DNA from 4 places in the Micromonospora sp. NPDC047467 genome. Region 4 is predicted to be linked to each of the others. Evidence: riboswitches for the same ligand, from Rfam matches in the RefSeq annotation. Region 4 holds a riboswitch; each other region holds the start of a gene.

Region 1 (7,750 bases), on a different contig from region 4:
CGCTCGCCACCGGCGACAAGGGCTTCCGCAAGCGCAGCGAGCAGCGGGTGCGGGAGCTGCGCGAGGGCGCCGGCACGGTGTTCCTGGTCAGTCACCAGCTCTCCTCGGTGCGCGACACCTGCGAGCGGACGATCTGGCTGGAATCGGGCGTCATTCGGATGGACGGCCCCACCGACGAGGTCATCCGCGAATACGAGGCGTACGCGAACAGCAAGTAAGGTGCCGGCGAACCTCCGGCATCGACACGGTGCCATGGGCCGCGTCGCCCACGTTGGGGCGGCGCGGCCCGCGCGTTAAGGTTCATTCCGTCGCCGCTCGGGCGGAACCTTCCGTTAACGCATTCGGAGAGAGTGAGGATCCGGCAATGACGCAGGACCAGACCACTGGCCCGGACGCCACACCGGAGACTCCCGTGCCGTGGCGGCCCTCACGGACAGTGGCCGTGGTGCTGGCTGGCGGCACCGGGACCCGGCTGGGCCTCGGCATCCCCAAGCAGCTGCTGAAGATCGCCGGCAAGCCGATCATCGAGCACACCCTGGCGGTCTTCGAGGCCGCACCGGAGATCGACGAGATCATCGTGCTGATGGCCACCGGCCACGTCGAGGACGCCCAGCAGATCGTCGAGAAGGCCGGCCTGCGCAAGGTCACCAAGGTGATCGAGGGCGGCGACACCCGCAACGCGACCACCCGGATCGCCCTGGACGCGGTCGGCCCGGCCGACTGCAACATCCTCTTCCACGACGCGGTACGCCCGCTGCTCAGCGGCCGGATCGTCCGCGAGTGCGTCAACGCGCTCTGGACCTACGACGCCGTGGACGTGGCCATCCCGTCCGCGGACACGATCATCCAGGTGGACGAGAACGACTGCATCACCGACATCCCGGTGCGCTCCCGGCTGCGGCGCGGCCAGACCCCGCAGGCGTTCCGCTCCCCCACCATCCGCGAGGCGTACCGGTTCGCCGAAGGTGACCCCGACTTCGCCGCCACCGACGACTGCGGCGTGGTCCTGCGCTACCTGCCGGGCACCCCGATCAAGGTGATCGACGGCTCGGACGAGAACATCAAGGTCACGCACCCGGTCGACGTACACCTGGCGGACAAGCTCTTCCAGCTCGCCGCGGCGCAGGCGCCCCGGCTGACCGACCACCGCAGCTACACCGAGGAGCTGACCGGGCGCACCATCGTGGTGTTCGGCGGCAGCTACGGCATCGGCCACGAGCTGACCGAGCTGGCCCGGCGCTACGGCGCCCAGGTCTTCCCGTTCAGCCGCTCCACCACCGGCACCCACGTGGAGCGCGCCGAGGACGTCGAGGCCGCCCTGAAGACCGCCTTCGAGGCCACCGGCCGGATCGACCACGTGGTGGTCACCGCCGGGATCCTGGAGCGGGGCGCCCTGGCCGAGATGGACGAGGAGACGATGGACCGGCTCCTGCAGGTCAACTTCGTCGGCCCGGTCACCATCGCCCGCCAGGCCCTGCCCTACCTCCAGCAGACCAAGGGTCAGCTGCTGCTCTACACGTCCAGCTCGTACACCCGGGGTCGGGCTCGCTACGCGCTCTACTCGGCCACCAAGGCCGCCCTGGTCAACCTGACCCAGGCGCTCGCCGACGAGTGGGCCGACGTCGGCGTCCGCGTCAACTGCATCAACCCGGAGCGGACGGCCACCCCGATGCGGACGCGGGCCTTCGGCGAGGAGCCGGAGCACACCCTGCTCGCCGCGGAGGCCGTCGCCCAGTCGTCGCTCGACGTGCTCGTGTCCGACCTGACCGGCCAGGTCATCGACGTACGCCGGGCGCCTGGCGACGGGCCGACGCAGGCCACCGTGCCGGCCCAGCCCGGGTCGGGGCGGGTCGAGGTGTCGGCCGGCACGATCGCCGCGAGCTGACGCGGGCACCGGAAGCGGGACGGCGGCGAACGGAGCGGCATGCGTGGTGACCTGATCCGAAAGCTGGCCGCTCGGTGCCTGAGCGTCGGCTTGGCCGTACTGGCGTTCGTCGTGGTGGCGCTGACCGGTGCCACCGGATGGGGGCTGGCGCTGGCCATCGCCGCGCTGGTCGCGGCCGCCGCCGAACAGCGGATCCGGCCCGGCGCCGACCTCGTCGCCGAGACCGCGCTGATCGCCGCCGCCGTGCTGGTCGGCTACTCCCGGCGCCTGGACGACGGGGTCGACCTGGCGCTGGTCGCCACCGCGCTGGTCCTGCTGGGGCTGGTGCTGCTGGTGGGGCCGCTGCGCGCCGCCGGCAACCTGGAGATCCGGGCGGCCAACCTGCCGGTACGGACCTGGACCCCGCTGATCGCCGGTCAACTCGGTGTGGGCCTGCTCGGGTTGCTCGCCGCCGTGGCCCTGGCCGCCGCGCTCACCCTGCCCGCCACCGTCGCACTGGCCGCCAGCCTGCTCGTGGGCGCTGGCGCCGGTGCCGTCGCGCTGGACCTGGCCCGGCGACGGTTCCGGCCGAGCAGCGGCGGCGGCCCGGTCGCCCGCGCGCTGCGTCGGCACCAGCCGGAGTTCCTGCTCCACTTCTCCGCGCCGCCCGGCTCCGAGTACCAGGTCACCATGTGGCTGCCGTACCTGGAGCGGATCGGCCGCCCGTTCATGGTCATGGTGCGAGAGCCGGAGTTCCTCGCGCCGATCGCCGCGGCCACCAGCGCGCCGGTCGTCTACTGCCCCACCCTGCGGGCCATGGACGACGCGCTGGTGCCGAGCCTGCGGGTGGCCTTCTACGTCAACCATGGCGCGAAGAACAGCCACTGCATCCGGTTCACCCAGCTCACCCACGTGCAGCTGCACCACGGCGACAGCGACAAGGCGCCCAGCGCCAACCCGGTGTCGGGAATCTTCGACCGGATCTTCGTGGCCGGTCCGGCGGCGATCGACCGGTACGCCCGCGCAGGGGTGCAGATCCCGGCGGAGAAGTTCGTCGTGGTGGGCCGACCCCAGGTCGAGTCGATCGAGGTACGCCCCGAGCCGGCGACCGGGCTGGCCCACCCCACGGTGCTGTACACGCCGACCTGGACCGGGCACCACGCCGACGCCGACTACTGCTCGCTGCCGGTGGCCGAGGAGCTGCTGCGGCGGCTGCTGGAGCGCGGCGCGACGGTGATCCTGCGGGCCCACCCCTACACCGCGCAGAACCCGACCTCGGCCCGTCAGCTGGGCCGGCTCACCGAACTGCTGGTCGCCGACCGGGGCCGCACCGGGCGGCAGCACGTGGTCGGCGCGGCAGCCCGGGAGCTGAGCCTGACCGAGTGCGTCAACCGCTCCGACGCCCTGATCTCCGACGTGTCAGGGGTGATCTCGGATTACCTCTACTCCGGCAAGCCGTACGCGGTCACCGACATGGGCGACGAGGGCGACCGGTTCACCGAGAACTTCCCGCTGGCCGGGTCGGGCTACGTGCTGCGGCGGGACATGTCGAACGCGGTCGAGGTGCTGACCTCGCTGCTCGACACCGACCCGCTCGCCGAGGCGCGCTGGGCCACCCGCCGACGCTACCTGGGCGACTTCCCCGCCGACGCGTACGCCGAGGCGTTCCTGACCGCCGCCCGCCGGGAGCTGGCGCCGACGCACCAGGCGACCGAACGGCCGGCGCAGCTCACTCCCCTGACCTGACCCACCGCTCAGCGGTACGCGTCCAGCAGCGCCAGCACGGCCGCCGGGTCCTCCACGTGCGCGTTGTGCCCGAGCCCGGGCAGCGTGGCGACCGGCACGCCGTACTCCTTGAGCTGCGCGTCGGTGACCATCGGGTCGTGCTCGCCGCGCGCCAGCACCACCGGCACGTCGGTCGCCGCCAGCAGCGCGGCGAGATCGGGCTCGCCGACGGCGAACGCGCTCGTGTCCATCGCGAGGCGCCACCGACCGTCGACCTGGCGCAGGCCGGCGTCCACCATCGGATCGTCCGGCGGGACCAGGCCGGCCAGGCCGGCGACCCGCAGATAGCGGCGGGCCGCCTCGGCGCGGCTGGCGAACCAGCTGACCGGGCGGGCGGCGAGGTCGACGGCGCGGGTCAGCTCGTCCGGTGACCAGACGGCCTTGATGCCCAACCCGACCACGGCGTCCACCGGCGTCCCGGCCGCGCGGGCGGCCAGCGCCAGGCCGACCACCCCACCCAGCGAGTGCCCGAGCACCACGATGCGGTCGCCGGGCGCCAGAGCCTGGGCGACCCGCTGGGCGAAACCGCTGAAGGAGTACGACGGCAGCGGGGCCGACCAGCCATGGCCGGCGAGGTCGGGTGCCAGCCACCGCCCGGGCCAGTGCTGCTCCAACAGTGGAGCCCAGGGCAGCCAGACGTCACCTGTCGCCCCCATGCCGTGCAGCAGAAGCAGGACCGGCCTACGGTCGGCGTGACCACCCGATTCATCCACCACGGCCGCAGTCTCCCACGGTTCGCAGCCCGCGACGAGAGCCGTCGCCCCGGCATCGACGAAGACGCCGCGGGCGCCGGCCCCTCGTGGGGGTCGGCGCCCGCGGCGTCTTCGGACTCCACCTGGGTCAGGCGGAGTAGCCCCGGGTGGCGATCCAGTTGGCCAGGTCGATCGTGGTCATCCAGTACTCGGCGTTTGCCGCGTCGGCCGAGTCGGCGATCCGGACGGTACGGCCGTCGTCCTTGTAGCCCACCACCGCGACGTAGTGCCCGCCGCCGTAGGAGTGCCAGCCGCCGTTGGTGTCGACGGCGTCCCCGGCCACGTTGGCCACCACGCCGCGACCGTCGGTGATCGCGGTGACGACATCAGCCTGGAGGCGGTCCATCTGGGCCGGGCTGGGCGAGCCGGCGAACATCCGGGTCTGGTACGGAGAGCCCTTGACCTCGGCGTTGAGCACCCGGGTGGTGTCCAGGGCCGAGTTGGTGCCCATCTCGGTGGTGCCCAGCTCGGCGCCCAGCTGATTCTGGGTGCGGTTGATGCCGGCGGCGCTGAGGGCGTTGCGGGTCGCCGCCGGGCCGCAGTTGTAGTACGTGTTCTGCACCTGGTAGTCGTAGTCGAGCACCTTGGTGGCGGGTGGCTTCGGTGCCGCCTTCTTGACGGTCACGTCCGGGTCGCTGCTGGCCTTGGCGGCGGGCGACGCGGCGCTGGCGGACGGGGCGGCAGTGCTCGGGGCGGCGCTGGCCGAGGGGGACGCGACGCGGGCCTCGCTGCGGGAGGCGGCGGTGTCGCTGCGCATCTCGGCGACCGTTGTCGCGGTGTGCTGGCTGGCCGGGGCGTCATCGCCGCCGGCAACCAGGGTGCCGGTGGTGGTCGCGATGGCGAGGGCCGCGACGGAGGCGGCGGCGATCTGGTACGGACGTTCGGTGGCGAGACGACGCAGCTGACGCTGCAGGGTGTGCTTCACGGTTCCTCCACGGTTCGGGGGGAGAGCGGCACACCGGGGCAGCCCGATATTCGGGCAGGCGCCAGCGCGCGGACCGTGGTCCGCGGATGGTGAACCGCTCAGGGGAACGCCCGGCACGGCCGGGCGGGAAAGGCGGTGACCCGGGGGGGGTCAGCTCACCGTCACGAGACGGACAAGCGCGGGTACCGCTACGCCGTGAAGGCGGAGGAATGGCCGAGGGGTGCAGGGGTGCTGCATGAGGATGGAACTCCTTCCGACACCGCCTACCGGGTTAGCTGACGGATTCGGGCGGGAAGATCGCCCTACCGCGGGCCGTGGCTCGCGGATTCACCCCGGACTTACTGGTGGGTCCCCGGTTCGTTGATCACGATTGAGCGGGTCAGCGCGGCGTCGCCACTTGCGATCGATTACCGCACCGGACGGGACGACACTACTGGCCGGCCTGAACCCTGCCAAGCCTGGTTCAGCTGCGTAAACCTCAGGCGGCGCGACAATTTCTGGGCGTATTGCCACTGACGTGACTCGATGGGACGAGCGGTTACGGCGGCACCTCAGGTCGACAAGCGGACAGGTCGTCGACAATGCCGACACATCCGCGCGAACAATCCGGCCGAACGCGTCAGCCGCCCGGTTTCCGGAAGGTGTGACCGGGCTCACCGAATATTCGGGGCGTTCAGCCCACCCGGGCCGGACGCCAGCGCGCCGCAGCAGCCGGAAGGGCCGCCACCCGCACGGTTCGGCGGGGCATCGCCCGGGTCGGCCGCAGCCGAGCCGCCGCCGCGTACGCCTCGTCGGCCAGGGCACGCGCCGAGGACGCGGCCAACTCGGCGTCGCGCCACGCCAACCGTTCCCGCGCGGCGGCGACCTCGTAGTCGGCCCGCCTCGCGTTGCGGATCGCCCGGTGGAGCAGCGCCTCCTGCTCCACCGGGTGCCGGCGCGGATCCCAACCGTGCCGGTGGCCGAACACGTCGCTGAGCTGCCGCATGGCCAGGTCTCCCCGCCAGTGCGCCGCCATCGCCGCCTGGTGCAGGTAGCGCTCCCGGGCCGCGTACTCGGTGGGCGTGCGGGGCGTACGCGGGGTGGGCAGCGCCCCGGCGCCCGCGAACCGACGGGCGGCGGCGTCCGCCTCGTCGTACCTGATCCAGGCCTGCTCCACCTGCTCCTGAGCGGTCAGCCAGTCGGCGCGCCGACGGCGGGCGGTCTGCGCCGCGCCGGCCGCGGCGACGGCCACCTCCTCGGCGTACCGGCGCAGGTCTGCGGCCTCGGCGGCGGCCAACTCCCGGGCGGTGGGCGCCGGGTCGACCGCCGGGGTGTCCCGCTCGGGACGGGCGACCAGGACGGCGAGCACGGTCAGCGCCAGCAGGAGCAGGGCCGACCAGATGGCGGCGGCCTGCGGCACCTCGGTCAGGAACTGGTAGAAGACGACGGTCTCCATGGTCGGCACCTCGGCAAGAGAGCGTTGCGATGGGAAGCCGCACGACCGTCCGGGCCAGGGCGGGCCACGGGTTGGCGGGGTGCGGAGCGGTGTGTCGACAGGTGCGGTGGCGGGACGGGCGTCCCGCAGGGCTCGGGACGGGCGTCCCGAGGGCTCAGCGCCCGGGTGGGGCGCGAGGACCCGCGCTGGCCGGGTCGTCGGCGCGGGGCAACCGGTCGGCGGCCGGGCCCACCGGCAGCAGCCCGACCGCGGCGGCGGGCAGGGCACCCTCGCCGCCGGGCGGTGCCGGCTGGGGGTCGGTCGCGCGCACCGAGCCGGCCTCGTCGGCCGTGATCTCGGCGGCGGAGGCCGGGTGCCCGACGCCGACCACCGAGGCGGGCCGGTACGACGACACGGCCGACCCGACGGCGACCGTCGACGCCCCGGCGGCCGCCGTCGACGGCGCACCCGGTGAGGTGCCCGCGCCCAGCGCGAGGGCGGCGACGACGGCGAGGCCGGTCAGCACCCGTGTCGCCCAACGCGCCACCCACCACAGGGGACAGGTGAGGGCGACCGGAAGCACGGTCCCACGCTACCGCCGGCCCCGATCGGGCGCATCGGCACCGGGCGTGTCGACCCACGCCGCGCCGACCGCGTCCGACCAGGATGGACCCCGTCAGCGCGAGTCGGCGTACGTCGATCGCTCGTCGGGCTTGTCGGTGCCTCCGCTGCCACGGGCCTCGCCGCCAACGGCCTCACTGCCAGCGGCCTCGGCGTCGCCGGTCCGTTGCCGGGGGACGGCCGCCGGTCGGGCCGCGCGGCGCGGCGCGAGCCGGCGCATCAGCGGCGTCTCGACGAAGCGGTGCAGCAACCCGGCAAGAACCAGGCTCACCACCAGGAACCCGAGCACCACCGCCGGGCCACGCCAGCCACGGAAGCCGGTCCCCCAGTCCCCGCTCCAGCGCAGCACGCTCGTCATCACCAGCACATGCACCAGGTAGAAGGCGAAG
Region 2 (7,750 bases), on a different contig from region 4:
CCGGCGCGTTCCAGCAGCACCCGCAGGGCGGGCACCCAGCTCGCCACCCCGGTCGCCATGGCCTGGTGGACCAGTGGGCCGAGGACGTCCCAGCCCTCGGCGAGGGTCACCCGAACGTCGTCGCCGAGCGCGGCGGGGTGCTTGTCGCCGATCAGCGCCGCGTACGCGTCGTTGTAGAGCTCGGTGAAGCTTTCACCCCAGAGCAGCAGCATGGGGTAGCGGGAGGAGAGCACCATCCGGACGGCGGCCCGCAGGCTCTGCGACCAGCCGGCCACCGGGCCCAGCGGGGTGGCGGCCCAGTCCAGCTCCGCCATGAGCCGGCCGGTGTCACCACCGTCGGTGAACAGGTCCCTGCTGGGTCGTTTCACGCTCGACCCGGCCTCATCGCAAGCCCCCGTTCCGGGCCTGATGACCCCTGCTGGTGGTACGTACCCATCCTGGCACCTCCCCTCACCTGTGCCGACGTCGGCACCCGCCTGTCCCACTGCCGGGCGGGTGTGGGCTCGCGGGTGCTCGGCCCGGGGGAGGAGGCGCGAGTTGGTGATACCGGCGGGCGGCTGCGTGGTGGTATGTCCGGCGTCGAGCCGGTGGGGTTGGGACGAACGACCGATGCCTACGGAATAGATATCTGTAATTGTCTCGGTATCTCTCCAACCCCCGAGGAGCCCCTATGAGAGGCAGAACGCTGAGCGCGGCAATCGCGCTCACCGTGTTCGCCGGGACGGTGACGCTGGCCGCCCAGCCGGCAACCGCGTCACCCACCACCGGAACGGCAGCGGCCCGGCCGATCGCCGCGTCAGCAGCCGTCCTGGCAGCGCCGGACATCTCCATCACCAACGTCCAGGCGCACCTGACCCAGTTCGGCTCCATCGCCAGCAGCAACGGCGGCCACCGGCGGGCCGGCTCGGCCGGCTACACGGCCTCGCTCAACTATGTGAAGAACAAGCTCCAGACGGCCGGCTACACCGTCACCGAGCAGTACTGCTCCAGCTGCACGTACCCCTCGAACAACCTCATCGCGGAGTGGCCCGGCGGCCCGACCGACCAGGTGGTCATGTTCGGCGCCCACCTGGACGGCGTCTCGGCCGGCCCGGGCATCAACGACAACGCCACCGGCTCGTCCGCCCTGCTGGAGAACGCCCTGGTCCTGGCCGCGCAGAACCCGACCATGACGAAGAAGGTCCGGTTCGCCTGGTGGACCGACGAGGAGCAGGGGCTCAACGGCTCCCGGTTCTACGTCAACTCGCTCAACACCACCCAGCGCGGCTACATCAAGGGCTACTACAACTTCGACATGGTCGGGTCGACCAACGGCGGCTACTTCATCAACCGGGTCACGTCCACCACGGCCGCGCCGCTGAAGGCGTACTGGGACTCGCTGGGGTTGCAGCCGGAGGAGAACGTCGAGGGCCAGGGCCGCTCCGACGACTACTACTTCCAGCAGGCCGGCATCCCCACCTCGGGCTACGCGGCGGGCGCCAGCGCCCGCAAGACCAGCGCCCAGGCGGCCAAGTGGGGTGGCACCGCCAACTCCGCGTACGACCCCTGCTACCACCGTGCCTGTGACACCACCGCGAACGTCAGCGCCACGGTGCTGAACCGGGCGGCCGACGGCGTCGCGTACGCGCTGTGGGAGCTGGCTGTGGGCGGGGGCACGCCGACCAACGACTTCTCCGTCGCGGTCAGCCCCACCACCCGTACCGTGGCCCGGGGCGCCAGCACCACCGCCACGGTGACCACCGCCACGACCTCCGGGTCGGCGCAGTCGGTGAGCCTGTCCGCCTCCGGGGCGCCCAGCGGGGTGAGCGTCTCCTTCAGCCCGTCCTCGGTGACCTCCGGCGGCTCGTCGACGATGACCCTGACCGCGTCGGCCAGCGCGGCGACCGGCACCTTCACCATCACGGTCACCGGCACCGGCTCGGTCACCCGCACCGCCAGCCTCACCCTGACGGTGACCGGCACCGGCGGCTGCGCCGGTGGTCAGGTGATCGGCAACGGCGGCTTCGAGAGTGGCACCACGCCGTGGACCGCGTCCTCCGGGGTGATCACCAACTCCAGTAGCAAGCCGGCCCGGACCGGGTCGTACAAGGCGTGGCTCAACGGGTACGGCAGCACCCGCACCGAGACCCTGTCCCAGTCGGTGACCGTGCCGGCCGGGTGCGCCAGCTACACGCTGTCGTTCTGGACGCGCATCGACACCGCCGAGACCACCAGCTCCACGGCGTACGACAAGCTGACCGTGCGGATGGGCTCGACCACGCTGGCGACGTACTCGAACCTCAACGCCTCCAGCAGTTACGTCCAGCGCACGCTCAACGTGGCCGCGTACGCTGGGCAGACGGTGACGCTGACGTTCACCGGCACCGAGGACTCGTCCCTGCAGACCAGCTTCGTGATCGACGACGTGACGCTGCAGGCGAGCTGACCGCGTACCCCGTCAAACGGGCCGTCGCCGGTGTTCCCGGCGGCGGCCCGTCGCCGTCACGGGTCAGGGCAGTTGCGGGTAGAGCGCGCCCACCCCGCCGGCGAGCCCGGCCTGGACCTGCCGACTGATGTCGTCGGCGACGATCTCGTACGCGTCGGACTCGATGCCGTCCACCCCGATCCGGGCGATGACCGCCGGGTCGGACTTCGGCTGGGTGACGGCGGCGGCCATGTCGGTGTCCATGTAACCGACGTGCAGGCCGGCGACCCGGACGCCCCGCTCGGCGAGCTGGGCGCGCAGCGCGTTGGTCATCGCCCACTCGGCCGACTTCGCGGCGCCGTAGGCCGCGTGCCTTGGGAAATTCACCCAGGACAGCACCGAGAGCACGTTGAGGATCGTCCCGCCGCCGTTGCCGACGATGACCGGCTCGAACGTCCGGATCATCGACAGGGTGCCCAGGTAGTGGGTCTCCAGTTCGAGTCGGACGAGGTCCAGGTCGCCGTCGAGCAGGTTGGTTCCGGAGTCGATGCCGGCGTTGTTGATCAGGAGGTTCACGTCGCCGGCGAGCTGGGCGGCGGCGGTGACCGAGGCGGGGTCGGTGATGTCGAGGCGCACCGGCGTCACGCCGGGCAGGTCGACGGTGTCCGGGTTGCGGGCGCCGGCGTAGACGGTCGCGCCGCGGGCGACGAGTTCGGCGGCCAGGTGCCGGCCGAAGCCGCGGTTGGCGCCGGTGACGAGGGCGGTGCTTCCAGCGATTTTCATGGGCGTCACGCTAGCCGACCTGACTTCTGTTGGGCAAAGTCAGGTAGGTCACGAGAGTCGCCCTCCTGGATCGGGAATATGACCCGGACGCGGGCACGACCCAACCGGTGACGACTCGTATCCTGTGCGCGAACCTCCGCACGAGCCGAGAAGGGAGACGGTGTGAGCAACCAGGCCGAGACGTTGGAGTTCCAGGCCGAGGCGCGTCAGCTCCTGCAGTTGGTGGTCCACTCGATCTATTCGAACAAGGACGTCTTCCTGCGGGAACTCATCTCGAACGCGTCCGACGCACTGGACAAACTGCGACTGGCCACGATGGTCGACAAGGACCTCGTCGCCGACACCGACGACCTGCACGTGACCATCGAGGTCGACCGGGACGCCCGCACCCTGACCGTCCGGGACAACGGCATCGGGATGACCCGCGACGAGGTCGTCCAGCTGATCGGCACGATCGCCAAGTCCGGCACCGCCGAGTTGCTGCGCCAACTGCGGGAGTCCGCCGACGCTCGCGCCTCGCAGGACCTGATCGGGCAGTTCGGCGTCGGCTTCTACGCCGCGTTCATGGTCGCCGACCGGGTCACCCTGCTGACCCGCAAGGCCGGCGAGACCGGCGGCACCCGCTGGGAGTCCACCGGCGAGGGGACGTACTCGATCGAGACGGTCGACGAGGCGCCGCAGGGCACCACGGTGACGCTGCACCTCAAGCCGGCCGACACCGAGGACAACCTGCACGACTACACCGCCGAGTGGACCATCCGGGAGATCGTCAAGCGATACTCCGACTTCATCGCCTGGCCGATCCGGATGACCGTCGAGCGCCCCGGCGCCGACGGCGCGGACGCCACCAGCGAGGTGCAGACCCTCAACTCGATGAAGGCGCTCTGGGCGCGGCCCCGCGACGAGGTCGACGCCGCCGAGTACAACGAGTTCTACAAGCACGTCAGCCACGACTGGGCCGACCCGCTCGAGGTCGTGCACATGAAGGGCGAGGGCACCTTCGAGTACGAGGCGCTGCTGTTCCTGCCCAGCCACGCCCCACTGGACCTGTTCTCCCCGCAGGGCCGCCGAGGCGTCCAGCTCTACGTCAAGCGCGTGTTCATCATGGACGACTGCGAGGCGCTCGTCCCGACCTACCTGCGCTTCGTCAAGGGTGTGGTCGACGCGCACGACCTGTCGCTGAACATCTCCCGGGAGATCCTCCAGCAGGACCGGCAGATCCAGATCGTCCGCCGCCGCCTGGTGAAGAAGGTCCTCGCCGCGGTCAAGGACCTCAAGGCCAACCACGCCGAGCGCTACCGGACCTTCTGGACCGAGTTCGGCGCGGTGGTCAAGGAAGGCCTGATCGACGACACCGACAACCGCGACACCCTGCTGGACATCCTGTCGGTGGCCTCCACCCACGACCCGGCGGAGCCCACCGACCTGGCCGGTTACGTGTCCCGGATGAAGGACGGCCAGAGCGACATCTGGTACGCCACCGGCGACTCCCGGGCCACCATCGAGAACTCCCCGCACCTGGAGGCGTTCCGGGCCAAGGGCCACGAGGTGCTGCTGCTCACCGATCAGGTCGACGAGGTGTGGGTCGAGCGGGTCGGCGCGTACGACGGCCGGCCGTTGCGGTCGATCGCCAAGGGTGAGGTCGACCTGGACACCGACGAGGAGAAGCAGCAGGCCGAGGCCGAGCGCGAGCAGCAGCGGCAGGAGTTCGCGGCGCTGGTGGACTGGCTGGGCACCACCCTGGCCGACAGCGTCCGGGAGGTCCGCCTGTCGTCGCGGCTCACCACCTCACCGGCCTGTGTGGTGGGTGACGCGCACGACCTCACGCCGACCCTGGAGAAGATGTACCGGGCGATGGGGCACGAGATCCCATCGACGAAGCGCATCCTGGAGATCAATCCCGGTCATCCTCTGGTCGCCGCGCTCCGTAAGGCCCACGAGCAGGGCGATTCCGCCGAAACCCTCACCGAAACCGCCGAGCTGCTGTACGGCCTGGCGGTGCTCGCCGAGGGCGGCGACCTGGCCGACCCGGCCCGCTTCACCCGGACGCTCGCCGATCGGCTGGCCCGTACCCTGTAGACCGTTTTCCCCGGCCGGCGGCCGCCCGAACAGTCGGGCGCCGCCGGCCGCTTCAGTCGACCTGATCGGAAACGGTCCATCGTGGTCACTTCACAGGTCAGCGGGGTTCGCAACCGCTGAGCGGGCCGCTCAGCGTGGCCCGGTGAAGAACTTCACAGCGGTTGGGCGATCGTCATCGACCGTGCCTAACGTCGGTCGGGTTCGCCACAGCGGACACCACGGCCGGCAACGCCAAATCCTGCCCCCGGTCGTCGGAACCCAGTCACCCGGGCAGGAGCGGGGGACCCAACGTTCCTCGGTGCATCGTCACCTCGGGGTGAAGCCGCCACCGCGCGGCCGGGCTCCTCGGCCCGAACCCGACAGCTCACCTCGCCGGCGTGGAGGAAGCTCACCATGACGTCTGTCTACACCCCCCGTCATCGACGGGTCACCACCCGCCGCCTCGCCGTCGGCACCCTGGCCGTCGGCGCGGTCACCGGCGCCGTCGCGCTCTTCGGGCCGGCGGCCCCGGCGCAGGCCGCGGTCAACTGGGACGCGATCGCCAAGTGCGAGTCCGGTGGCAACTGGAAGATCAACACCGGTAACGGCTACTACGGCGGTCTGCAGTTCGCGCAGAGCACCTGGGCCGGTTACGGCGGCAAGAAGTACGCCGCCCGCGCCGACCTGGCCAGCCGCGGCGAGCAGATCGCCATCGCCGAGAAGGTGCTCAAGGGGCAGGGCATCGGCGCGTGGCCGACCTGCGGCAAGAAGGGCGGCTCGTCGAGCGGCTCCGCCACGAAGTCGACGAAGTCCACCTCGAAGTCGTCGAAGTCCGACAAGACCACCAAGCCAAAGGAGCGGTCGTCGCGCGGCGAGCAGCCGGCGACCCGCAACCACGAGCGCACCACCCCGGCGGCCAGTGGCGACACGTACGTGGTGAAGCCGGGCGACACGCTGTCCGAGATCGCGCAGAGCCACCGGCAGGCCGGCGGCTGGCAGGCCCTGTACGAGCGCAATCGGCAGCTGGTCGGTGCCGACCCGGGTCTGATCTTCCCGGGTCAGCGGCTCAGCCTCTGACGGTTGACACACACGAACGCTCGGCCGGGTCACCGGCCGAGCGTTCGTGTGTGTCGTGCTGTCAGCCCGGATGCCCGTGCGGGCCGCCGTCACGCCGCCGAGACGGACGCCTTCGGCCCTCGCTGCGACGCCGCCGGGCCGGCGTTCCAGCCCCAGCGGGGGGCGGGCACGGCGGTCTCCCCGGGACGGTCCGCGCCGCCGTCGATGGGAGCCTCGGCCGAGTCGTGGTTGCTACGGGACAGGCGCAGCGACTGCTCGGCGCCGTTGCGGGCCGCGCACGGCCAGGACTGCCCGGCGCACTGGAGGTTGCGGCAGAGACCCTCGTCGTCCGGCTCGTGGGCGCTGAGCACATCCACCGCCAACTGCCAGAGCAGAGGGTCGGTCACGTCGTGCGGGCGTTCGGTGCGACGGCTCGGTCGGTTGCTGGTGTCGTCGGACATCGTGTGGGTCCCCCCTTGTCAGGCTGTACCCCCCAAGGGTCACCTGTCAGCCGCTGGCTAAACCGCCGACCTGCTGTGATGTGTCTCCGATCGCAGCTTGAGCAGGTGGAAAAGCACGCGGACCGGTCAATCTGGCAGCCGCGGCATCTCGACGCCCGGGTCCCGGCCGAGCAGCACCGCGCGGGTGAGCGCCGTCGACCCGAACCGGTCACGGACCGCGTCGACCGCGGCGTCCAGGTCGGCTCCGGGGGTGGCGTCGAACGGCAGCTCCGGTTGAACAGGGTTGTCGTCGAGGTTGCCCACCGACACGCCGATCAGCGTGACGCCCCGCCGGCCGACCTCCGGCAGCGCCGTCCGCAGCAGCGCCCGCGCGGCGGCCAGCAGGGGTGTCGTGTCCGCGGTCGCCTTGCCCAGGGTGTGCGAGCGGGTGGCCCGGGTGTAGTCACCGAAGCGCAGCCGCAGCATCACCGTGCGCCCGGATCGACCGGCCGCCCGCATCCGCCGGGTGACCCGGTCCACCAGGCCCGCCAGGATGGCGTCCAACTCCGCGGGCGCGTGCGGGGTACGACTCAACGCGTGCTGCGCGCCCATCGAGCCGCGCCGTCGGCCGACCTGCACCGCCCGCGGGTCGCGATTGTGGGCCAGGGCGTGCAGGTGCCGGCCGGCGCCCGCGCCGAGCAGGGACACCAGCGCCGCCTCGCCGAGGCGGGCCACCTCCCCGACGGTACGGATCCGCCGCTCGCGCAACTTGGCGGCGGTGACCGGGCCGACGCCCCAGAGCCGTTCCACCGGCAGCGGGTGCAGGAACGCCAACTCGGCGTCCGGCGCGACGACCAGCAGCCCGTCCGGCTTCGCCACCCCGCTGGCCACCTTCGCCAGGAACTTCGTCCGGGCCACACCCACCGTGATCGGCAGGTGGACCTGGTCGCGGACCTCCCGGCGCAGCCGCTCGGCGATGTCGGCCGGCGCCCCGGCCAGCCGGCGCAGG
Region 3 (7,750 bases), on a different contig from region 4:
ACAGCGTACGAGGTGCGAGAAGCGATCGCGGAGGTGCTGGCCAAGGGCCGTCCGCTCCGCATCGAGCTCAACATGAGGCTGGTCACCTTCATCGACTCCGTCGGCATCAGCGCCATGGTCGCCGGCTTCCAGACAGCCGAGGTCAGCGGCGTCAAGCTGGTGGTCACCGAACCGAGCCGGTTCGTGCACCGGCAGCTCTGGGTAACCGGCCTGCTCGGCCTCTTCGGCGCTCCGGAGCCCTACTTCGCCGGCGCCGCCACACCCGAGGTGCTTCCCGGCGCCTGAGCGTCGACCATCCTGCCCGTCAGGGCTGCTCATCCAGGCCGGTCAGGTCCACGTCGGCCGCCTCGGTGACCGCCCGGATGGCGGTCACCGAGGCGTACCCGCCGGCCAGCAACGCCACGTCCGTGCCGGGCTGCGCGGCCTGCCCCGGCTCCTCCAACGAGGTACGCACGAAGCCGTGCCCCGACTCGGCCACCGTCATCTGCACCTGACCGAAGCTGGCCAGCGAACCACGGCGCACCCCGCGCAGCCGGCCGTGCGGCAGGTCGGGGGCGTTGACGTTGAGCACGCTCTCCAGCGGCCCGGCGGTCAGCCGGGGCAGCAGGTCCAGGGCGACCCGGGCGGCGGTGCTCCAGTGCCGCTCGGCGTCGCGTACCCGGGCTGCGGCGTCCACCGCCGCGCCACCGCTGGCGGCCGTCGCCTCACCCGCCGACAGCACGTCCAGCGACACCGCCATCGCCCGACAGCCGTTCGTGGCGGCGGTGAACGCGGCACCAACCGTGCCGGAGTGCAGCACGGCGCGGCCGGCGTTCGCGCCCCGGTTGATGCCGGACAACACCACCGACGGCGGTGGGCCGAACGCGCCGTGCAGCGCGATAAGCGTGATGAACCCGGGCGAGCCACCGACCCCGTACGCCGGCACACCCGGCAGGTCCGGGAGCGGATGGTCGTGCACCACCACCCGGCCGTCCCGTTCCACCGCGCTCATCGCGGCGCTGGTGCCGCTCGCCTCCTCCAGCGGCGCCGCGACCACCACGTCCAGGCCCCGCTGCGCCGCGGCCCAGGCCAGCGCCTGGATGCCCGGCGCGGCGATCCCGTCGTCGTTGGTGACCAGCACCCGCAGGGTCATCTCTCGACCGCCCGGTCGGCCAGCTCGTCGGGGGTGGTCCGCTCCTGCGGCCGGCTGTCCGCCGGGACCAGCCGGACGCGTTCCACCAGCCCGGTTATCGAGTCCAACCGGCCGGTGCCCAGGCCGTGCCGGGTCACGTTCAGCGCCCCGGCTGCGGCACCGGTGCGGATGGCGGTCCGGATGTCCCCGCCGCGAGCGACAACGGCGGCAACCCCGGCGGTCATCGAGTCGCCCGCGCCGCGCGGGTCGGCGGCCTCCAACCGGGGCATCTCCACCTCGAAGAGCTCCCCGTCGATCAGCGCCAACGCCGGCTGGTCGGCCCGGCTCACCACCACCGTCTCGGCGCCGGCGGCGTGCAGTTCGTACATCGCCCGGGTCAGCTCCGCGCTGTCGTCGCTGCTGGCGCGGCCGTCGCGGATCAGCTCCTCATGGCTCACCTTGAGGAAGAACACTCCGCCCTCCAGTGCCGCGCCAAGATGATCACCGGAGAGGTCGACCACCACCCGGCTGCCGTTGGCGCCGAGATCGGCGGCGAAGCGCCGGTACACGTCGGCCGGGACCAGCCACGGCGCGTTGGGCCCACTGAGGACGCTCACCTCGGCGCGGAGGCCCTCGCCGAGCGCCAGGTTGTACAACTCGTCGAGCTCGTGCCGGCTCAGCGGCTGCCCCGGCACGTCGGCGACTTCCTGCCGGGAGCCGTCCCGACGGTCGTGCACGTACCCGCCGCTACCGGAGTCACGGACCACCACCTTGAGGTCCACGCCCTCGCTGACCAGCAGTGGCTCCAGCACCTGGCCGATCTCGCCGCCGAGTGCGGCGCAGAGCACCACGTCGACCCCGAGCGACAGCACCATGCGGGCCTGCCAGACACCCTGCCCGCCGGGGTGCAGGTGCAGTTCGGGATGGTCGTTCGGCTGGTCCACCGTCACCGTCAGCTGCGGAGTGGGCGCGAAGACCATCACGTGCCCGCTCACCGAGCATCGCCGTTCATGTCTCCGCCCTCCGTCACGACCGGTGATATCCCCACAGCCGACGGTAGTGATAACGCGCCGCGAATGCCGGGGCAACGGCCGGCGTCCGTCCGGGCGTTGCCAGCCTGACCGGGGTACGGGACGATCGTGCGACCATCGACGGCAGGAGACGGTGTGTTCAGCAGCGATACGTTCAGCTACACCGTCCAGGCCCGCTGCTCACTCGCCGACGCGGCGGCGTTGCTGAGCGACCTGACCCGCCAGGGCGAGCTGCATCCGCTGATCATCCGGGTTCGCCGGGTCCCGCCCCGGCCCGGCGCCCGGGCCAGCTACACGATCAACGACCGGCTGGCCGCCGGCCCGCTGCGCTTCAAAACCACCTACCAGGCGGACGTGCTGGTCTGCGAGGACGACGAGATCGTCACGGTGGCCCGCCAGTGGCCGGCCACCACGGTGCGCAACCACACCCGGCTACGCACCGAGCCGGACGGCCTGGTCCGGATCGACGTCGAGATCACCCTGCGGGCGCCAGCGCCCCTTTTCCGGTACGCGTTTCGCCAGGCCAGAGCCGCCCACCTGGCCCTGGCGACCCGACTCGGCGCGGCCCTCGACCGCACCGACAACCCCCCAACCCCCGCCTGACCACACCCGCGCCCACGCCGCCCCGCCCACGCGCGCCGTGCCGCCGCGCCCTCGCGCCCTCGCGCGCCGCCGCGCCGCGCCGCGAGCCGCGTCCTGTGCGCGGCGACCTCGCCATGATCGTGCTCGATCCAGGATGTAGTGGCCTCCGGCTGCTTGCGAGGCCACTACATCCTGGTTGCAGCGCGATCATGGCTGGCGTTGCCGGGCAATCGGGGTGCGGCCGGTGCCAGGCCAGCCCGCTCAGCGGCCTGAGGGCCGACGGCCGGCGCCCCACATCGGAGAGGCGCCGGCCGGGTCGGGTCAGTACACGGACAGGTGCACGTGGTTGGTGTGATCGCTGGACGGGTCGCCGCCCGCTCCGCTGTAGGACTTCCACCCGCTGCTGGGTAGCCAGATCTGCCTGTACCAGATCACGTACAGCACGGCGAGTCGGTCGGCGTTGCGGATGAAGTACGCGGCCAGGTTGTTGCCGTACGTCTTGTCGCCGCCGGTGGCGTCTCCGCCGAAGCCGTTCTTCTGCGCGGCGAAGTCGCAGGCCCGGCCCTTGGGGTGCTCGCCGGAGCCGCCGGAGCGGTGGCAGGAGACGTACCGGGTGAAGCCGGCGGCCTTGGCCTGGTTGAGGGCGTGCAGGGTGCGGGGGGTAATGCAGCCGTTGGCCGGGGTCGGGTCGTTGACGCTGCACGACTCGGACGGCCAGGAGCCGTCGGAGTTGCGCGGCGCGGCCTTGGCGTTGGCGCTGGAGGTGCCCCGGTTGGAGTTGGTGTCGGCGGTGGTGGTCTGCGGCTTGGTGGTGGCCACGGTCAGGGCTCGCTCGGCCTGTTCCTTGCGCTTGGCCATCACCTCGACCTGCTTGCGCTGCTCGCGGATCTCGCCGTCGAGGGCGACGCGGGTGCGGTTGGCCTCGTCCTTGGTGGCGAGGAGGTCGCGCAGTGCCCGGTCCTCGTTGGCGGCGACCACGTCCAGCGCGGCGGCCCGGTCCATGAAGCCTTCGGGGGTGTTGGTGCTGAGCAGCGCCGAGACGGTGCTGAGCCGGCCGGTGCGGTACGCGACGCCGGCGATCTGACCGACCTTGCCGTTGCGCTCGTTCATCTCGGCTTCGGTGGTCTTCAGTTTGGTGGCGAGTTGCTGCTGCCGTTGTACGGAGGTGTCCAGGGCGCGCTTCGCGTCGAGGTAGCCCTTGCTGGCCGCTTCGAGCTGGGCCCGCAGGGCCGGGGTGCCACCCTCTTCGTCGTCGCTGGGTGCTGCGGCGGCCCGCTGGGCGGCCGGGGGAGCGGCCGAGGCTGCGCCGGCCGGGATCGCGACGCCGAGGGTGAACATCATGACGATCAGCGCCGCCAGTCGGGCGGCGGGGGGTCGTGCTGGTGCCACTATGCGTGTCCTTCCGTTAGCCGCCGACCGGGTTAGCTGACGGGTTCGGGACGGAAGATCCCTACCGCTGACGCGGATGCACCCCAGGAACGTGGTTCCCCGGTTCGCCCTCTCGGGCGATTAGGCGGCGGCCCCCACCGGCGCCGGGAGGGCGCCGCCTGGTGGTGGCCGAGACCGAGCCTACCGGTGCCGCTGGGGCAGGTGCAGCCAATGTGACGGACGGTGCCTACGTCGTCACCGTGAATGTCGACTAATGCGATGAAATCTCGGCAAATTGTCACCAGGTGACGGCACCGCAGGCACCGGGTGCGGCCCCGGGCTCGATCTGGAGCGTGGCGTGCTCGATCCGGAAGTCTTCCTGGAGGGCGGCACGCGCGGCGGTGAGCACGGCGCCGACCTCCGCGCCGGGGGCCATGGTCAGGTGTGCGGAGGCCACCTCCATGCCCGAGGTGAGCGTCCAGACGTGCAGGTCGTGCACCTCGACGACGCCGGGCACGGCGGCCAGCCGGTCGTGCACGGCGGTGACCTGGAGGTGTTCCGGGGCGGCCTGCACCAGGATGCGGACCGCGGCGCGGCCGAGCCGCCAGGTGCGCGGCAGGATGAACACGCCGATGGCGACCGCCACCAGTGGGTCGGCCCACCACCAGTCGGTGACCGTGATGAGCAGTGCCGCCCCGATCACGCCGACCGAGCCGAGCAGGTCGCCGAGCACCTCCAGGTAGGCGCCCTGGAGGTTGATGCTCTCCCGGGCCCCGGTGCGGAGCAGGGCGAACGCGACCACGTTCGCGAGCAGGCCGAGTACGGCCACCGCGAGCATCGGGCCGGCCACCACCTCGTGCGGGTCGCCGAACCGGCGGATCGCCTCGATCACCACGTAGATCGCCACGCCGGAGAGCAGGACGGCGTTGGCCAGGGCGGCGAGCACCTCGAGGCGGTAGAGCCCGAAGGTGCGCTGCGGGTCGCCGGTGGCCCGTTGGGTGGCGGTGATCGCGGCGAGCGCCATCCCGATGCCGAGCACGTCGGTGAACATGTGCCCGGCGTCGGAGAGCAGGGCCAGCGAGCCGGTGTGCAGGGCGGCCACCGCCTCGACCACCATCAGGGTGGCGAGCAGCCCGAATGCCGCCCAGAGTCGGCCCCGGTGCTGGTGCGCGGCATTGGCGACCGAGGCGTGGTGGTGGTCATGACCTGCACCCACGACACCCACCCTCCGTTGCCGTCCGGGACCGGGTCAAATGTATGCTCACATCGCTATGTATGCAACTGTCCGGCAGTGCCGACTCCGGGCCGCGCCGATTCGGATTCAGCCGATCGGGTCGATGGTGGTGAGCCGCTGGGTGGCACGGGACAGCGCGACGTAGAGCGTGCGTACGCCCGCCCCCGGATCCGCCCGGATCTCGCTCGGTGCGACAAGCACCACGCCGTCGTACTCCATGCCCTTGGCCTCCAGGCTGGTCACCACCTGTAGCCGCGACGCGCCGAGCGCGCCGAGCCAACCGGCGACCTCGTCCCGGCGGGGGACCGGCGTGATCACCCCCACCGTGCCGTCCACCTCGGCCAGCAGGCCGGCGGCCGCCTCCACGACCGCGGTCTCCAACCCGGCTGCCGGCACCACCAGCTCCACCGGGTCGACCCCGGTGGAGCGGACGGCCCTCGGCAGCGGCAGGTCCGGATAGAGCCGGCGGATCTCGGCCGCCGCCACCGCGAAGATCTCCGCCGAGTTGCGGTAGTTGGTGGTCAGCGTGAAGTCGTGCCGCTTGCGGCGGCCCAACGCCTGGTCCCGGGCTCGGGCCAGCTCCTCCGGGTCGCCGGTCCACGCGGTCTGCGCCGGGTCGCCCACCACGGTCCACGAGGCCAGCCGGCCGCGCCGGCCGATCATCCGCCACTGCATCGGCGAGACGTCCTGCGCCTCGTCCACCACCACGTGCGCGTAGTCCCGGTAGTCCGCCGGGCGCTCCCGCGCCGCCGCGCGGGCCGCCCGCTGGCGGTCGCCGAGGGTGGTCAGCTCCCGGACCCCACCGGCGAGCTGGAACGGGTCGCGCCGGGCCCGCGCCGGCTGCGCCGGCTTGCCGAGCAGCGCGTCCAACTCGTCCAGCAGCGCGATGTCGGCGATGGTGAGGCCGTCGGTGTCCAGGCTCCGGTACGCCGCCTCGAGCAGCCGGATCTCCGCGCCGGAGAGGATGCCGCCGGCGTACCGACGCAGCCGGTCCGGACGGGCCAGCCAACCGAGTACGTGCCGGGGGTGCAGCCGGGGCCACCACGCCTTGAGGAACTCGCGGAACTCCGGCCGCTCGGCGATCTCGCCCTCGAAGGACCGCTGCTCCGGCAGCCGGCCGGTGCCGGTGTTCAGACGACGGGCCTGCGCCCAGAGCGCGGCGAAGATCCCGTCGAAGCCGGCCCGGCGGGCCTCGTTGCGTCGGGCGCCCCGGTGCAGCGCGCGGTCCCGGATCGCGTCCAACTCGGCGCGGTCCAGCCGCAGCAACCCGCCCCGGTAGAGCAGCCGCAGCTCACTTGGCCCGCCCGGCACCGCGTCCCGGGCGGCCTGCTCCAGCACCCGACGCATCCGCAGCGAGCCCTTCACCGCCGCCACCTCCGGCGGATCGGTGCGGGTGGCCGTCATCCCCGGGAAGAGCGTGCCCAGCGAGTGCAGGGTCGCCGTGTCCTCGCCGAGCGAGGGCAGCACCGAGGCGATGTACTCGACGAAGACGGTGGACGGGCCGACCACCATGATGCCGCCACCGGCGTACCGGCTGCGGTCGGAGTACAGCAGGAAGGCCGCCCGGTGCAGGGCGACGGCGGTCTTGCCGGTGCCCGGTCCGCCGGCGACGATCGTCACCCCGGAACCGGGCGACCGGATCGCCTCGTCCTGCTCCCGCTGGATCGTCGCCACGATGTCCCGCATGCCCCGGCCGGTGGCCTGGGACAGGGTAGCCAGCAGCGCGCCGTCGCCGACCACCGTCATCCCCTCCGGCGTGGCGGTGGGATCGAGCAGGTCGTCCTCGATGCGGGTGACCCGCTCCCGCCGGGACTGGATGGTCCGGCGCCGCACCACGCCCAGCGGCTGCGCCGGGGTGGCCTGGTAGAACGCGGCGGCGGCCGGCGCACGCCAGTCGACGACCAGCGTGGTGGCGTCCTCGTCGCGGATGCCGAGCCGCCCGACGTGCAGCACCTGACGGTCCCGCAGGTCCAGCCGGCCGAAGACCAGTCCCTCGTGTTCGGCGTCGAGGGTGTGCCGACGCTGCGCGGCGTGGAAGACCATCGCGTCCCGTTCGACGAGCGCGCCGAACGTGCCCACCCGGGCCATCCGGTAGCCGTCGCGCTCGGCGCGGACCGCGGACTGGCGCAGCTCGGCCAGGCGGGCGTACACCCGGTCGAGGTGCCGTTGTTCGACGGCGATCTCCTGCTCCAGGGCGGTCTGGTCGGTCAACGCACGCTCCTTCGATGTCGCCGGCGAGCGGCGCGAACCGCGCGGGCCAACCGCAGAAGGGTACGGCCCTCGCTCCGGTCCGGCGCGCCCGAGGTGCGGGAACGTGGTCAGGCACCCGTCCTGACGGCGCTCGCGTCGCTGGCCCGCGGCGGCGGTTCGGCGAGCACCCGACGCAGGACGCCGGTCAGCGCGGCGTTCACCTCGTCCGGACGC
Region 4 (6,840 bases):
AAGCGTGGCTAATGGCCCGTGGATGGCCCATCGGGCGCTGGCGGCCCGTGGAACATCGAAAGCCCTGGCGGGACTCGCGTCCTTGCCAGGGCTTCGATCGTGGAGCGGGTGACGGGAATCGAACCCGCACTGTCAGCTTGGGAAGCTGATGTTCTGCCATTGAACTACACCCGCGGGCGGCACCACTGTACCCGAGTCGCCGAGCCGGTGCACCCAGGCATCCCCGCGTGCCGACAGCGGGACGCGGGCCAGCAAGAAGTTTCCTCACGGCAACATATAGTCGTTCTCAAATGCATCGATGGGTTGTAACGTCTGCCACACGTTCTCCGCCATGGCGTGACACACCCCCTGCCGCGCCGCCAGAAAGAGGTGGGCCCATGGGACTCCGTCCCAACCTGCTGACCCGGCGTGCCGCCGGTGTCGCGTCGACAACCCTCGCGCTGCTGCTCAGCACCGCCGCCGTAGGTGTCGTGCCGGCTGCTTCAGCCCTCTCGGCAGCGCCTGGTGGCGCCTGCGTGGAGCCGGCCGACAGCCACGCCAACGCCCGGATGAGGCCCGGCGGTGCGGCCAAGCACGACCCGAACGAACTGACCGCCGACCAGGTCCGCGACCGGGAAGCCGACCTCGCGGCGGCGTTGCGGGAGCGCGCCAACTTCCGCACGGGTGCCGGCGCGACGGCACTGGCCACCGTCACCATCCCGGTGGTGGTGCACGTGATCCAGGAGAACAGCACCCGGGCCGGCGGCAACATCCCGGACTCGCTGGTCACCGCCCAGATCAACGTGCTCAACCAGGCGTACGCCGGCGCGACCGGCGGCGCGGTCACCGCGTTCGCCTTCCGCCTCGACAAGATCAACCGGGTGACGAACCCATCGTGGTACCCGATCGTGCAGGGCTCGTCGGCGGAGCGGTCGATGAAGTCCTCGCTGCGGGTGGGCGGCAAGAACACGCTCAACATCTACCTCGGCGAACTGAGCAACAACCTGCTGGGCTGGGCGACCTTCCCGCAGCGGAACCTGAGCAGCATGGACGGCGTGGTCGCGCTGAACGAGTCGCTGCCGGGCGGCACCGCCACCAACTACAACCAGGGCGACACCGGCACCCACGAGGTGGGTCACTGGCTGAACCTCTACCACACCTTCCAGGGTGGCTGCGGTGGCTCGGGTGACAGCGTCAGCGACACCCCGGCCGAGGCGTCGCCGGCCTACCAGTGCCCGACCGGGCGCAACACCTGCTCGGCGGCCGGGCTGGACCCGATCACCAACTTCATGGACTACACCTACGACTCGTGCATGTATCAGTTCACCCCGGGACAGGCCAGCCGCATGCTGACCGCCTGGAACGCGTACCGCGCGGCCTAACTTCTCCGCGTACCACCGGTGCCGGCTCCGTCACGACGAAGCCGGCACCGGCGTCTTCGGGCGGTGGTCAGGCGGCCGTGCACTGGACGTCACGGCTGAGACGGGTCGGGCGGGTCTGGGGTACGCCGAGCGGCGCCGCAGCCGTCGGGGCGTGCGGGTCGAGCCAGACCCGAACGGCCGGACGGCTCGGCGGGAGACCAGGAATGCCCGTGATCTGGTGCTCGCGGCGGGTCAGCATCGCCACGTCGACGGTGAACTCGAAGAGCCGCCAGTCGACCTGCGGCTCCGCTCGGGCGGTCTGCGCCAGCCGGGCCACCCGCGCCGGATCGGTCACCGGCCAGGCGTGCCCCGCCACGTAAGCCTCGTCGTCGCTCTCCTCCGGTGGGAACGAGTGCAGCGCATAGCGGCCGTCCCGCTCCAGGTCACGGCGCTTCGGCGAGTCGATGATGAAGCAGAACAGACCCTCGTCGGTGATGACCGGGGAGACCGGATGGACCCGGGGACCGCCGTCGGCGCGGACCGTGGCCAGGTAGCCGAAGCCCGGCCCGTACTGCTGCAGGAGAACGCGGATCCCGTCGGCGAGTCGGGGCTCGTCGGCGGCGAAATCGGACCAGGAAGCCATGCCGGCATTCTATCGAACAAATGTACGAAGAGCGACCTCGACACGCTGGTCACCGCGTGCCTCGCTATGGTGGTCCGATGCTGCTCTCCGACCGCGACCTGGTCACCGAGATCAAGGCCGGCGCGCTGGGCCTGGACCCTTTCGAGCCCACCCTGGTCCAACCGTCCAGCATCGACGTACGACTCGACCGGCTGTTCCGGGTCTTCAACAACCACCTCTACACGCACATCGACCCGGCCATGCAACAGGACGACCTGACCTCGGTGGTCGAGGTGCCCGACGGCGAGCCGTTTGTGCTGCACCCGGGCGAGTTCGTGCTCGCCTCGACGCTGGAGGTGATCTCGCTCGGCGACCAGCTCGCCGGCCGCCTGGAGGGCAAGTCCAGCCTGGGCCGGCTCGGCCTGCTCACCCACTCCACCGCCGGCTTCATCGACCCGGGCTTCTCCGGTCACGTGACGCTGGAGCTGTCCAACGTGGCGAACCTGCCGATCACCCTCTGGCCGGGCATGAAGATCGGGCAGCTCTGCATCTTCCGGCTCTCCTCGCCGGCCGACCACCCGTACGGCTCGGTGGTCTACGGCTCGCGTTACCAGGGTCAGCGGGGGCCGACGCCGAGCCGCTCCTGGCAGAACTGGCGGGCCTGGCCGACCCGCTGAGGGTCGGGTCAACGACGAGGGCCCGCCGCGACGGATCGCGACGGGCCCTCGACCAGCAGAGGCTCAGCCTGGGCGGCCGTAGCTGTGGATCGGGCCGTCGTCGACCTTCTTCATCTTGACGGGTTGACCGGCCTGGGACGCGTGCACCACCCAGCCGTTGCCGACGTACATGCCGACGTGGTGGATGTCGCTGTAGTAGAAGACGAGGTCACCGGGGCGCAGGTCGGCGCGGCTGACGTCCTTGGTCACCCGGCTCTGCTGCGCGGCGTTGTGCGGCAGGGACACCCCGGCCTTGGCCCACGCGGCCAGCATCAGCCCGGAGCAGTCGTACGAGTTCGGGCCCTCGGCGCCCCACACGTAGGGTTTGCCGATCTGGGCGCAGGCGAACTTGACCGCCGTGCCCGCGCCGCCGCCGGGGTAGCTGGCCGGGCAGGGCGCCGGACGCAGCGGACCGCCGCCGCCGTTGCCGTACACCTTGAGGCGCAGCTTCTGGAGCTTGTCGATCTCGGCGTTGATCTGCTTCTTCTTCGCCGCCAGCTGCGCCTCGGTCAGGGTCAGCTGGGCCACCATCTCGTCCAGCGGCGCCTTCTGCCGGGCCAGCTCGTCACGCAGGTCGGACACCTGCTGTACGTCCTGCTGCTGGTTGTGGGCGAACCGGTCGAGCATCTCCAGTTGGCCGACCATCTCGCTGGGTGACCGGCTGCCGAGCACGGCGTTGACGGTGGAGACGTTCTCGCCCATGTACGCGCGGACGGCCAGGGCGCTGACCTTGTCCATCGCGGCGTCGACCTGGCGCTCCAGCGGAGCGATCCGGGCGGCCAGGGCGTCGGCCTGCTTGCGTTTGGCGGCCAGGTCGGTGCGGGTGGCGTTGTGCCGTTCGATGATCGGTTCGAGCTTGTTCCAGTCGGCGTCGATCTGGCGTTCGATCTCGGCGACGGACGGGTCCGCGTGGGCCGCCGTGGCGCTGCCGGTCAGGACGACGGCGACGCCGACCAGGGCGGCGAGGGCGGTGGTGAAGCGGGGCCAGCGTGGACGCGGCGCGGTCGGTGTCGGGTCGGCTGACGCCGACCGCCCGGACGACGGCCGCGGGGCATGAAGTGCCACCGGGGTTCCGTACTCCTTCTTCCTGACCGCCTACCGGGTTAGCTGACGGGTTCGGGCGGGAAGTCGGCGCCCTACCGCAGTGACTGCGGATTCACCCCGGGGAACCTGGGTCCCCGGCTCGCTCGCAAGCGACTCGGCGGTGTCGGTCCGTTACTGCCCGGGACGGGCAGACCTGCCACCGGGCCGACAAATGACCAGAGTAGAGACGGCCGTTACCAATCCGCAACCCGTGGGGCCGTGACACTCCGTACCGATCCGGAGGGGTCACGGACCGTGGGCGAAAGTTTCCTTCCGGACGTGTGCATACATGGAAAGGTATTGACGCAGACTCCCGGCCGGCGGGAGGGTGGCCTCACCCTTACCCACGCAATCTAGGGGGTTCGATGCGCCATCCAACCCTGTCGTCCGGCCGGCACGCACTGCTGGTCACCGCCGTGGTCGCCGCGACCGCACTACCGTTGCCCGCCGGTCCGGCCGCCGCCGCAGCCACCGCCGACCGCCAGCAGCAGTACGCCGCCGCAGCCAGCGAGTACGGCGTACCGACCGCCGTGCTGCTCGGCGTCTCCTATCTGGAGTCCCGCTGGGACAGCAACGCCGGCACACCGAGCACCAGCGGCGGCTACGGCCCGATGCACCTGACCGACGCCCGGCACGTGACCGCCCTGCCCGGACGCGGCCACCACGACGCCGGCACCGAGGACCCGCGCGGCGACGACTCGCGTACCACGCTGGCACCCCGCCACACCGCAGACTCCGCGCCGCCCAGCGCGGCCCTGCAGACCGTGGACGCCGCCGCCGCGCTGACCGGGGCGGCCCCCGAGTCGCTACGCACCGACGCCAACGTGAACATCCGCGGCGGGGCAGCGCTGCTGGCGGCGTACCAACGGGAGTTGGGCGCGCCGGTCGGCGCCGGCAGCGACCCGTCCGCCTGGTACGGCGCGGTGGCCCGTTACGCCGGCGCGGACAGCGCCGACGCCGCGGCGGCCTTCGCCGACGAGGTCTTCACCACCATCGGCGCGGGCGAGTCCCGGGTGACCGACGACGGTCAGCGGGTCACGCTGCCAGCCCGCACGGTACGGCCGGAGCGTTCCTGGCTGGACCGGCTGGGTCTGCGCAAGCTCGCCCGCCCGGATGGTCTGGAGTGCCCGCGCACCATCTCGTGTGAATGGATTCCCGCGCCGTACGAGGCGTTCGGCGACGGGGACTACGGCAACCACGACCTCTCCGACCGGCCCGCCCGGCAGAAGATCGAATACATCGTCATCCACGACACCGAGGCGAGTTGGGCGACCACCCTGAACCTCGTCCAGGACCCGACGTACGTGAGCTGGCACTACTCGCTGCGCTCGGTGGACGGGCACATCGCCCAGCACGTCAAGACCAAGGACGTTGCCTGGCACGCCGGCAACTGGTACGTCAACGCCAAGTCGATCGGGCTCGAACACGAGGGCTTCGCCGCGCAGGGCACCTGGTACACGGAGGCGATGTACCGGACGTCCGCGAAGCTCGTCCGACACCTCGCGCTGCGGTTGGGCATCCCGCTGGACCGCCAGCACATCATCGGCCACGACAACGTGCCCGGCACCACCGCGTCGACCGTGCGCGGGATGCACTGGGACCCGGGACCGTACTGGGACTGGACGCACTACTTCGACCTGCTGCACGCGCCGCGCCTGGACACCGGCACCCCGGCGACCGGCCTGGTCCGGATCGACCCGGACTACGCCACCAACCAGCCGGCGTTCATTGGATGCGTCACCCCCGGCGTTCCGTGCCCGCCGCGCGGATCGTCGTCGGTGGTGCTGCGCACCGCACCGGCCGCGGACGCGCCACTGGTCAACGACATCGCGCTGCGCCCCGACGGCACCCCGAACACGATGGAGGTGTCGGACCACGGCGCCCGCGCCTCCGCCGGCCAGACGTACGCGCTGGCCGGGCGGCAGGGTGACTGGACGGCCATCTGGTACCTCGGGCAGCGGGCCTGGTTCCACAACCCGAAGACCGCACCGACCGCCACCTGGACCGTCGGCGTGGTGGTCACCCCGAAGCCCGGCCGCGCCACCATTCCGGTGTACGGGCGGGCGTACCCGGAGCAGGCCGCCTACCCGGCCGGTGTGCCCTACCAGGCGATCTCGCCGTTGCAGTACACCCTCGCCGCCGGGCAGCGGTACGCCGTCGGCGCGGTGCTGCCCGGTGAGTACTACCGGGCCAGCACGGTCGACGGCTCCTCGCCCGGCGACTGGACGGTGATCCGCGGCGAGAACAGGTACGTGCAGATCCAGTTCGGCCACCGCATCATGTACGTCAACCTGGCCGACGTGCAGGTGCTGCCGTCCCCGGTGGGCGCGCCGCGCTGACCGGCGTACCGCTGAAAACCGCGACGGCCCCCGGTCGGTGACCGGGGGCCGTCGTCGTGCCTGGTGGGGATCAGCCGGGTCGGCGGAACCCGGCGACCGGCATGTGGTTGATGCTTGCCACCTGCACCGGTTTACCGGCGCGCGGGGCGTGCACCATCTGGTCGTTACCCAGATAGAGGCCGACATGGTGCAGGTCGCTGAAGAAGAACACCAGGTCACCGGGGCGGGCGTCGGCCCGCGAGATGGCCTTGCCCTCGTTCCACTGGTTGCCGGTGTGGTGGGTGAGGCTGATCCCGGCCGACTTGTAGGCGTACTGGGTCAGGCCCGAGCAGTCGAACGAGTTCGGGCCGGTGGCACCCCAGACGTACGGCTTGCCGACCTGCTGACAGGCCGTCTTGATCGCCTTCTGGGCCGCCACGTTGACCACACCGTTGATGGTGGGGCAGCCCGTGGTCTTGACCGTGGTCTTGGGCAGCGACGCCTCGAGCTTCTTGATCTCGACGTCGATCTGCTTCTTCTTGGCCGCCAGGTCGTTCTGCTGCTTCGTCTGGGTGCCGATCAGCGCGTCGAGCTTCTCTTTCTCGGCGTCGTACTTGGCCCGGACGGCCAGCACGCCCTCGACCTCCTTGCGCTCACGCGCGGCGAGTCGGTCGAGGAGGGTGAGTTGCTCGGTGAGGGTGTCCGGCTTGGCGCTGACCAGCAGCGCGCCGATCTCCTGCGAGGGGCCCGACATGTAGTAG

Evidence for each region. Region 4 has a riboswitch for cyclic di-AMP ahead of ABZ780_RS04200 (NlpC/P60 family protein). Riboswitches for the same ligand answer to the same signal wherever they lie in the genome.
Region 1: another riboswitch for cyclic di-AMP. It lies ahead of ABZ780_RS27705 (C39 family peptidase); the one in region 4 lies ahead of ABZ780_RS04200 (NlpC/P60 family protein).
Region 2: another riboswitch for cyclic di-AMP. It lies ahead of ABZ780_RS21925 (transglycosylase family protein); the one in region 4 lies ahead of ABZ780_RS04200 (NlpC/P60 family protein).
Region 3: another riboswitch for cyclic di-AMP. It lies ahead of ABZ780_RS13605 (hypothetical protein); the one in region 4 lies ahead of ABZ780_RS04200 (NlpC/P60 family protein).

The regions. Positions count from the first base shown of each region.
Region 1 is NZ_JBEYTO010000012.1:71,467-79,216, forward strand. Features, by position in the region: gene ABZ780_RS27685 (ABC transporter ATP-binding protein) at 1-218, shown strand, start outside; gene ABZ780_RS27690 (bifunctional cytidylyltransferase/SDR family oxidoreductase) at 365-1,885, shown strand; gene ABZ780_RS27695 (CDP-glycerol glycerophosphotransferase family protein) at 1,925-3,610, shown strand; gene ABZ780_RS27700 (alpha/beta hydrolase) at 3,619-4,365, opposite strand; gene ABZ780_RS27705 (C39 family peptidase) at 4,490-5,326, opposite strand; cyclic di-AMP (ydaO/yuaA leader) riboswitch at 5,572-5,713, opposite strand; gene ABZ780_RS27710 (hypothetical protein) at 6,000-6,761, opposite strand; gene ABZ780_RS27715 (hypothetical protein) at 6,916-7,323, opposite strand; gene ABZ780_RS27720 (acyltransferase) at 7,417-7,750, opposite strand, start outside.
Region 2 is NZ_JBEYTO010000007.1:404,569-412,318, reverse strand. Features, by position in the region: gene ABZ780_RS21945 (ATP-binding protein) at 1-368, opposite strand, end outside; gene ABZ780_RS21940 (M28 family peptidase) at 671-2,425, shown strand; gene ABZ780_RS21935 (SDR family oxidoreductase) at 2,489-3,187, opposite strand; gene htpG (molecular chaperone HtpG) at 3,350-5,266, shown strand; cyclic di-AMP (ydaO/yuaA leader) riboswitch at 5,486-5,658, shown strand; gene ABZ780_RS21925 (transglycosylase family protein) at 5,660-6,322, shown strand; gene ABZ780_RS21920 (hypothetical protein) at 6,412-6,762, opposite strand; gene dinB (DNA polymerase IV) at 6,889-7,750, opposite strand, start outside.
Region 3 is NZ_JBEYTO010000004.1:231,303-239,052, forward strand. Features, by position in the region: gene ABZ780_RS13585 (STAS domain-containing protein) at 1-285, shown strand, start outside; gene ABZ780_RS13590 (5'/3'-nucleotidase SurE) at 305-1,132, opposite strand; gene ABZ780_RS13595 (PfkB family carbohydrate kinase) at 1,129-2,106, opposite strand; gene ABZ780_RS13600 (SRPBCC family protein) at 2,278-2,745, shown strand; gene ABZ780_RS13605 (hypothetical protein) at 3,046-4,065, opposite strand; cyclic di-AMP (ydaO/yuaA leader) riboswitch at 4,119-4,250, opposite strand; gene ABZ780_RS13610 (cation diffusion facilitator family transporter) at 4,391-5,308, opposite strand; gene ABZ780_RS13615 (AAA family ATPase) at 5,414-7,537, opposite strand; gene ABZ780_RS13620 (alpha/beta hydrolase) at 7,645-7,750, opposite strand, start outside.
Region 4 is NZ_JBEYTO010000002.1:3,683-10,522, reverse strand. Features, by position in the region: tRNA gene ABZ780_RS04220 (tRNA-Gly) at 101-174, opposite strand; gene ABZ780_RS04215 (zinc metalloprotease) at 378-1,361, shown strand; gene ABZ780_RS04210 (pyridoxamine 5'-phosphate oxidase family protein) at 1,429-1,983, opposite strand; gene dcd (dCTP deaminase) at 2,061-2,639, shown strand; gene ABZ780_RS04200 (NlpC/P60 family protein) at 2,703-3,743, opposite strand; cyclic di-AMP (ydaO/yuaA leader) riboswitch at 3,757-3,892, opposite strand; gene ABZ780_RS04195 (N-acetylmuramoyl-L-alanine amidase) at 4,127-6,100, shown strand; gene ABZ780_RS04190 (NlpC/P60 family protein) at 6,171-6,840, opposite strand, start outside.